One region of the Bacillus sp. GW823-FHT06A11 genome, then DNA from elsewhere that is predicted to be linked to it. Evidence: predicted binding sites of a transcription regulator. Region 1 holds the regulator's gene; each other region holds the start of a gene.

Region 1 (2,278 bases):
GTTAATGTTTCGATGTCTAAATGGTTTGTAGGCTCGTCCAAAATAAGTAAGTCTGGTTTTGTTAATAATAATTTTCCGAGAGCTAATCTTGTTTTTTGCCCACCGCTTAAAGTAGAAATCGTCGTCTGGTGCGTTTCAACTGGGAAGCCAAGGCCGCTTAAAATGGAGCGAATATCCGCTTCATATTGATATCCACCTTGATCTTTATAATTGAGTTGCAATTGGTCATAATCAGCTAACAATCTTTCGTATGTAGCTTCGTTTGAAAAGTTTTCTTCTTTGCCCATTTCTTGCTCAAGCCTTCGAAGTTTTGTCTCCATTTGCTGTAAGTGGGTAAAGACGGTTAGCATTTCATCCCAAATTGTTAAAGACGTTTCTAGGCCGGTATTTTGAGCTAAATACCCGATTGAGACATCTTTCGGTTTTATAATTTCGCCACCATCATGTGATAACTCACCAGCGATAATTTTTAATAATGTAGATTTTCCAGCTCCATTCCTTCCAACTAATGCGATACGATCTTTTGTTTGTACTTCCAATTTTAAGTTTGCAAGAATTGTTTCTGCACCGTATAATTTCGAAAGTCCATTTACTTGTAATAAAATCAATGTTTTCACCTCAAATAATTTCTTAACTTTGCCATGTTTATATTTCTCAATCATACTAAAAATAGTGTATAGTTTAAAATAAGAGAGAATACTTCTTCTCTTTATTATACAAGGAATTTAATGAGTGCTAAACTTCTGTATTTGATTAAAGTATATGAATAAAGATAGGAAGAGAGGAGAGGTCATATGGATCAGCAAAAGATTCCACAAGCCACTGCTAAAAGATTGCCTCTATACTATCGATTTATCCAAAACTTATCTCTTTCTGGTAAGCAGCGTGTTTCATCGGCCGAATTGAGTGAAGCGGTAAAAGTAGATTCCGCAACAATACGAAGAGATTTTTCGTATTTTGGAGCGTTAGGGAAAAAGGGATATGGATATAACGTAAATTATTTATTATCATTTTTCCGCGAAACACTTGATCAAGATGATATAACGCGTGTAGCACTTATTGGAGTAGGTAATTTAGGGACCGCTTTCTTACATTATAATTTCACGAAAAACAATAATACAAAAATTGAAATGGCATTTGATGTTAGTGAAGAGAAAGTTGGAACAGAAATCGGGGGCATTCCTGTATACCATTTAGATGAATTAGAAGAGAGATTATCAAATGATATACAAGTGGCAATATTAACAGTACCGGCTACAGTAGCACAAGCTGTAGCAGATAGATTAGCTGAAACGAGCGTGCATGGTATTTTGAATTTCACACCAGCACGATTAAACGTATCAGAGAATATTAGAATTCATCATATTGATTTAGCTGTAGAGTTACAAACATTAGTTTACTTTTTGAAAAACTATCCACAATAAAACGCAGAGGAAGCGACCTCTGCGTTTTATTATTGTTTCTTCTTTGTGAATTTAACTAATATAAGGCGAAGTGCCAAATTAAAATCAATTGTTGCCATAACTGCAAATAGTATTGTCCACACATTCCAGATTGTATCTGTCACGTTCGTAATGGCGAAGCGTGTAAAGATACATCCAAGAAGGAAGTATAGTGTAGCCATGAACAATGGTGAGTTTCTCATACAAAAAATCCTCCGATAAAGCCTTGCATTTTTTCAGCTTCTTTAATCATTTCTTGAATTTGCTCATTGCTCATAAAAATTTGCCCAATAGCGACTAATGTATTCATCGCAACATGAGCTGCAATCGGAACGATAATACGCTTCGTCTTCACATATAAGAAGGCGAATACGAGCCCCATAGCAGTGTATACCAATAAATGAGTAAAATCAAAATGAATTGCTGCGAATACAAGCGAACTAATGATAGCTGCGATAAAGAAGTTAAACTTCTTATAAAGTGCACCAAATAAAATTTTTCTAAATACGATTTCTTCTAAGATAGGTCCAATTATAGATACAACAATAAGGAACCAAGGTGTGGTTCTTGCAATCTCCATCAGTTTCATTGTATTTTCTGAACCTTGTTTAATTCCTAGCAGCTGCATCTCGATCATACCAGCAACTATTTGTGAAAAGAAAGCCAAGAAGAACCCGATGAAAATCCATCCAATAGTAGCTGGAGCAGAAGAGCGCTTTGGATCTAAATGCCTGTCACGAATATCCGTTCTAAGTAACCAAAGTACGATACATAATGCAACAAAGAAGCTAATAATTGCCCAGTGTCCCGTTATGATTTGTCCTTTTTCCTCAATG
Region 2 (2,278 bases), on a different contig from region 1:
TACTGGATCAAGCGACTACTCTAAGCTGATTTCCTATATGGAAAAAGAAACAGGTGGTAAAACAAAAGTTCTTTTTGAAAATAAAGAACCACAAGTCTATAAAGCTGAAGATGTTTCAGTATCAATGAATAGTTACACATTAGTTGAATTAAATGGATTCCATACAAACTTCGATATTCCGTTTAATCGTCAAACAGAAGGCGGAGTTATTCTTGTGAACTACAGCGTAAAAAATAGTTCAGCTAAAGATATTTATTATATGCCAGCATTGGACATGTCATTTACTGGCGCGCAGAAAGCATATAGTAACTATAAAGATTTAATTCCAAAAGAAGATCAGCTCCCAACTAAACTTGCTCCAACGAATGATTACTTAGTAAAAGCAGGAGAAACTATTTCTGGTTATATCGCTTATCCATTCGGAAAAGATGATCTAGCGAAAATTTCAAGTCTCTCAACAGTCTCAGTCACAGTCCCAACTGCACAAGCTAATAAAGGAAAATTTGATGCTCCAATCGGAAATCCTGGAAGCTTTTCATTAAGTTTAAACAAACAGGGTGCTGAAAAAGTTGCAACAGATAATACTTTCTACCAAGATAAAGCTACAGCTAATAACATGGGCGATAAAAAAATGTTAAAAGAGAAATCAAGTATTAATAACAATCAAGAATTAGGCGCTGTTAATGTTACATTAGACGGATACCAATTCACTCAATTCACACCAAATTCCGTCGAAGCTCCACGCTTTGCAAATTTTAAAAACGGTCTTGTTCTGTTAACAGTAAAATTCAAGCTTGATAACAAAGATGCTCAAGACGTTTCACTGTCTCCTATAAGCTCTACATTGAGAGTGAATGATGGTACACAATATACGATTAATGAAGGTATGCTATTAAATTATGACTATAATGCTTCAGTCAAAACAGGAACATCTGGAGAGTTACTACAAGTATATATTTTAGATCAAGAGCAGTATGAAAAGATTTGGAAAGACAAAAGCTTTGAGATTGAGTTAGGACCTATGAGAAATAAAGAAGCTAAAGATATTTCACAAGGTAAAAAAGCTAAATTTACATTACCTAAATAAATTAATAAATATATAATAGAAAAGGCATATAACATATGATTGTTATATGCCTTTTTCATTTTATAAAAACACCATTTTTGTTCACACTTTATCCATTGTGAATTTTTTCACAATGGATATATAATAAACATGTAAATAGAATATTGGAGGGATTTCAATGGTTATCAATTTTTTAAGAACTGATAAACGTGCTGCTTTCATATTATTATTTTTACGATTTTACATAGGATATGCATGGCTCGCTGCTGGGATAGGTAAAGTTTTCGGACAATCTTTTGATGCAAGTGGTTTTCTAAAGGGCGCTATCGCTCAAGCATCAGGTGACCATCCTGCAGTACAAAGTTGGTGGGCAGATTTTCTTCAAAATTTTGTTCTTCCAAACGCAGACCTATTTAGCTTTTTAGTTCAATGGGGAGAAATTTTAGTAGGTCTAGGTTTAATTTTAGGCGGATTAACAAAAACAGCTGCATTTTTCGGAATCATAATGAATCTTTCATTTTTATTAAGCGGAACTGTTAGTGTAAACCCAAATCTGCTTATTTTAACTATGTTCATTTTAGTTGCAGGGCAAAACGCTGGACGTATTGGATTAGATGGCTATGTTTTCCCTAAACTTTTCCGTAAAAATAACCACGGAACATATAAATTAAGTAAAACTGCGTAGTAACAGTTTACTTTTAAAATATAAATAAGAAAAAGAGCCTGAGTATAGGCTCTTTTTCTTATTTATCCTAATTTAAACTTTTAACGAGCCACGAAAACCTCTGGCAGCATAGTAAGAGTCTGCTCCATTGTGGTACACGAAAACATGTCCGAAGCGATAATCGCAAAATAGAGCACCACCGAGTTCTCGAATATCTGAAGGTGTTTGTACCCAACTTGATGATTTCATGTCAAAATCCCCAAGTTGTTGCATTTCCCGATATTGTTCTTCCGTTAATAGTTCAATGCCCATAGCATTTGCAACATCAATAACATTATTTTCTGGTTTATGTTTTTTTCTTGATTCTAACGCTTCAAGATCATAACAAAGACTTCTGCGCCCTTTAGGACTCTCCTTTGAACAATCATAGAAAGTATATTCGTCCTTTTCTTCATCATAACCGACAACATCCGGCTCACCGCCAGTTACTTCCATTTCGTTAAGTGACCATAATTTTTCAGCATTAGCTTCTATCTTAGCTTCAACCT
Region 3 (2,278 bases), on a different contig from region 1:
CATTTGTTTGCATATACTTATTAACAACTATGCCACGTTTAACATATAAGCCAGCTTTTTTTGCTAAATGTGTATTAGGTCGCCTACCAATAGGTATTACAATTAAATCGTATTTTTTAATAGTGCCATCTTCGAATTGGATCCCCTCTGCATAGTCTGTACCTAGGATTTTAACCGTGTTTTTTTCCATGAGAAATTGAATCCCTTTTGCTTTTAGCTTGTTACATAGTAATGAACAAGCCAAGATATCTTGTTTTGCCATTAAGTGTGAACTGAAATGAACTACGTGGACGTCTATTCCAAAATCAAATAAATTTTGTGCAATTTTTAGACCGAGCATGCCATTACCAATAATGATAGCTTTTTTTGCATGCTTCTTAATATTTAATAGAAATTGAATTTCTTCAGTTGTTCTAAGTTTATTTACTCCCAATAATTGCAGTCCTTTAACGGGAAAAATAAAAGCAGTAGATCCTGTTGCAATGATGAGTTTATCGTAGAAAACAATACGGCGTTTATCTGTAACAATGACCTCGTCCTCACGATCAATTTCTATTACCTTTTCGTTTGTAAAAAGCTTAATATTATGTTGTTTGTACCAATTATATTGCTTTTGTATTCTATTTTTAATATCTAATTGTAATGAAATAGTGTTTATTTGATTGTAGAGAGGATAGAGTTCATCACTGAAAATAGAAATGCTATACATATTAGGATTTTGTATTAAAATCTCTTCAATACAGCGTAAACTAGATATACTATTACCGATTATTACTAAGCGTTTTCGTTTTCTCATATCAATTTCTCCTTTCGATTGTGAAGTGTTGAGCAAAGATGTTCGTTCATATTATAACAATTTTAAAAAGCAGATTGCTTGATATATAGTTTATTTTAAAATATGTCACAAATTATCTTTATTCGGGTAATGAGATACAAAGATGATCCCATTAAACTCATAGGTTAGAGGGAATTTTAAAAATGTTACTAAGATATTTCAGATGGAAAATGTTGAATATGTTTGCTGCTAGTAGTATTTCTTCAATTTTTAAAGAATAACGCATACAAACACACTGTAACCTTATAATTAAAGTTTTTTTATGTATAAATGCGAATAATTTCCTGATAGGTCACTATACAAGTAAGTAAAAATTAAGATGGAGTGCTTTTCCTAAACATGATAAATTAAAACTTTTTATACCAGATTAATTATTCTTTTATTCTATATTCACTAGGTATATTCGTGTATTATGCACCTTCTAGGATTTAGTGAATATAGCAGATTGCACATCATTTGAATCATTTTGTAAAGTGAGTATGTTTATTTTGTGAAATATTGAACAAAATCTTGAAAGTGAATATTGAAACATGTAGCTTATTCTTAGGATTATTTATAATAACCATGAACTAAAGGAGTGTGTAATTTTATGTTAGAACAAGGGATAGCTGATGCTATAAAACTTGCACAAAAGAAGAAACAAATATTAGATATAAACCCAATACAATATTTTGTTCGTGCATTACTAGCCGGCATCTATATTGGATTTATTATAGTATTATGTTTTAAATTAGGGGATTTTTTTCACGTTTTAAATTCACCTGCAACTTATTTAAGTGCTTCTTTATTTTTTGGAATTGCACTTATATTAATAATATATGGTGGAGCGGAATTATTTACTGGGAATACAATGTATTTTACAATTTCGACCTTACGAAAAAAAACAACGGTCTTAGATACTTGTCGTAACTGGGGTGCTTGTTTTTTAGGTAATCTGGTAGGTGCAATATTTTTTGCGTTATTATTTTATGGTACTGGTATTTTTGATCAAATTGAATATGAACATTTGATAAGTAATGTTGTTGAAGTAAAAATGAATACACCGACAATACAGCTATTTTTCAAAGCTATTTTATGTAATTGGCTTGTTTGTCTAGCATGCTTCCTTCCTTCTCAAGTAAAAGGGGATACAGCAAAAATAATTGTTATGATGTTATTGGTTTTTACATTCTTTTTATCTGGATATGAACATAGCATTGCAAATTTATCGCTATTTGCAATCTCCCTGGTATCGCCACATCCCAATACTATTTCTTTTAGTGGGGCTATTTATAATTTAATTCCAGTTACAATTGGAAATATTATTGGTGGATCTGTATTTGTTGGCATGGTATATCATTATATAACCCAAAACAACCCTACAGCTGAACAGAAGGGCAATTTAGTTGAATCTCAATGTGAGGAAAACATCCCATTACAAACACAAATAAAAATTTAAGCTAC

Evidence for each region. The regulator Rex, encoded in region 1, represses fermentation and respiration genes when NADH is low (regulators of the CRP and FNR family bind a similar motif). The targets are predictions, from matches to a motif close to TTGTGAAATATTTCACAA.
Region 2: a site for Rex is predicted at 1,183-1,200, ahead of AC1Q8L_RS27740 (DoxX family membrane protein). Genes of this name have one in related genera too.
Region 3: a site for Rex is predicted at 1,324-1,341, ahead of AC1Q8L_RS27505 (formate/nitrite transporter family protein). Genes of this name have one in related genera too.

Annotation. Positions count from the first base shown of each region.
Region 1 is NZ_JBXAHS010000015.1:4,679-6,956, forward strand. It holds gene AC1Q8L_RS29570 (ABC-F family ATP-binding cassette domain-containing protein) at 1-608, opposite strand, end outside; gene AC1Q8L_RS29575 (redox-sensing transcriptional repressor Rex) at 795-1,424, shown strand; gene AC1Q8L_RS29580 (YdiK family protein) at 1,454-1,645, opposite strand; gene AC1Q8L_RS29585 (CPBP family intramembrane glutamic endopeptidase) at 1,642-2,278, opposite strand, start outside.
Region 2 is NZ_JBXAHS010000010.1:11,234-13,511, reverse strand. It holds gene AC1Q8L_RS27745 (DUF5068 domain-containing protein) at 1-1,087, shown strand, start outside; gene AC1Q8L_RS27740 (DoxX family membrane protein) at 1,245-1,751, shown strand; gene AC1Q8L_RS27735 (DUF4256 domain-containing protein) at 1,824-2,278, opposite strand, start outside.
Region 3 is NZ_JBXAHS010000009.1:153,704-155,981, reverse strand. It holds gene AC1Q8L_RS27510 (FAD-dependent oxidoreductase) at 1-796, opposite strand, end outside; gene AC1Q8L_RS27505 (formate/nitrite transporter family protein) at 1,425-2,273, shown strand.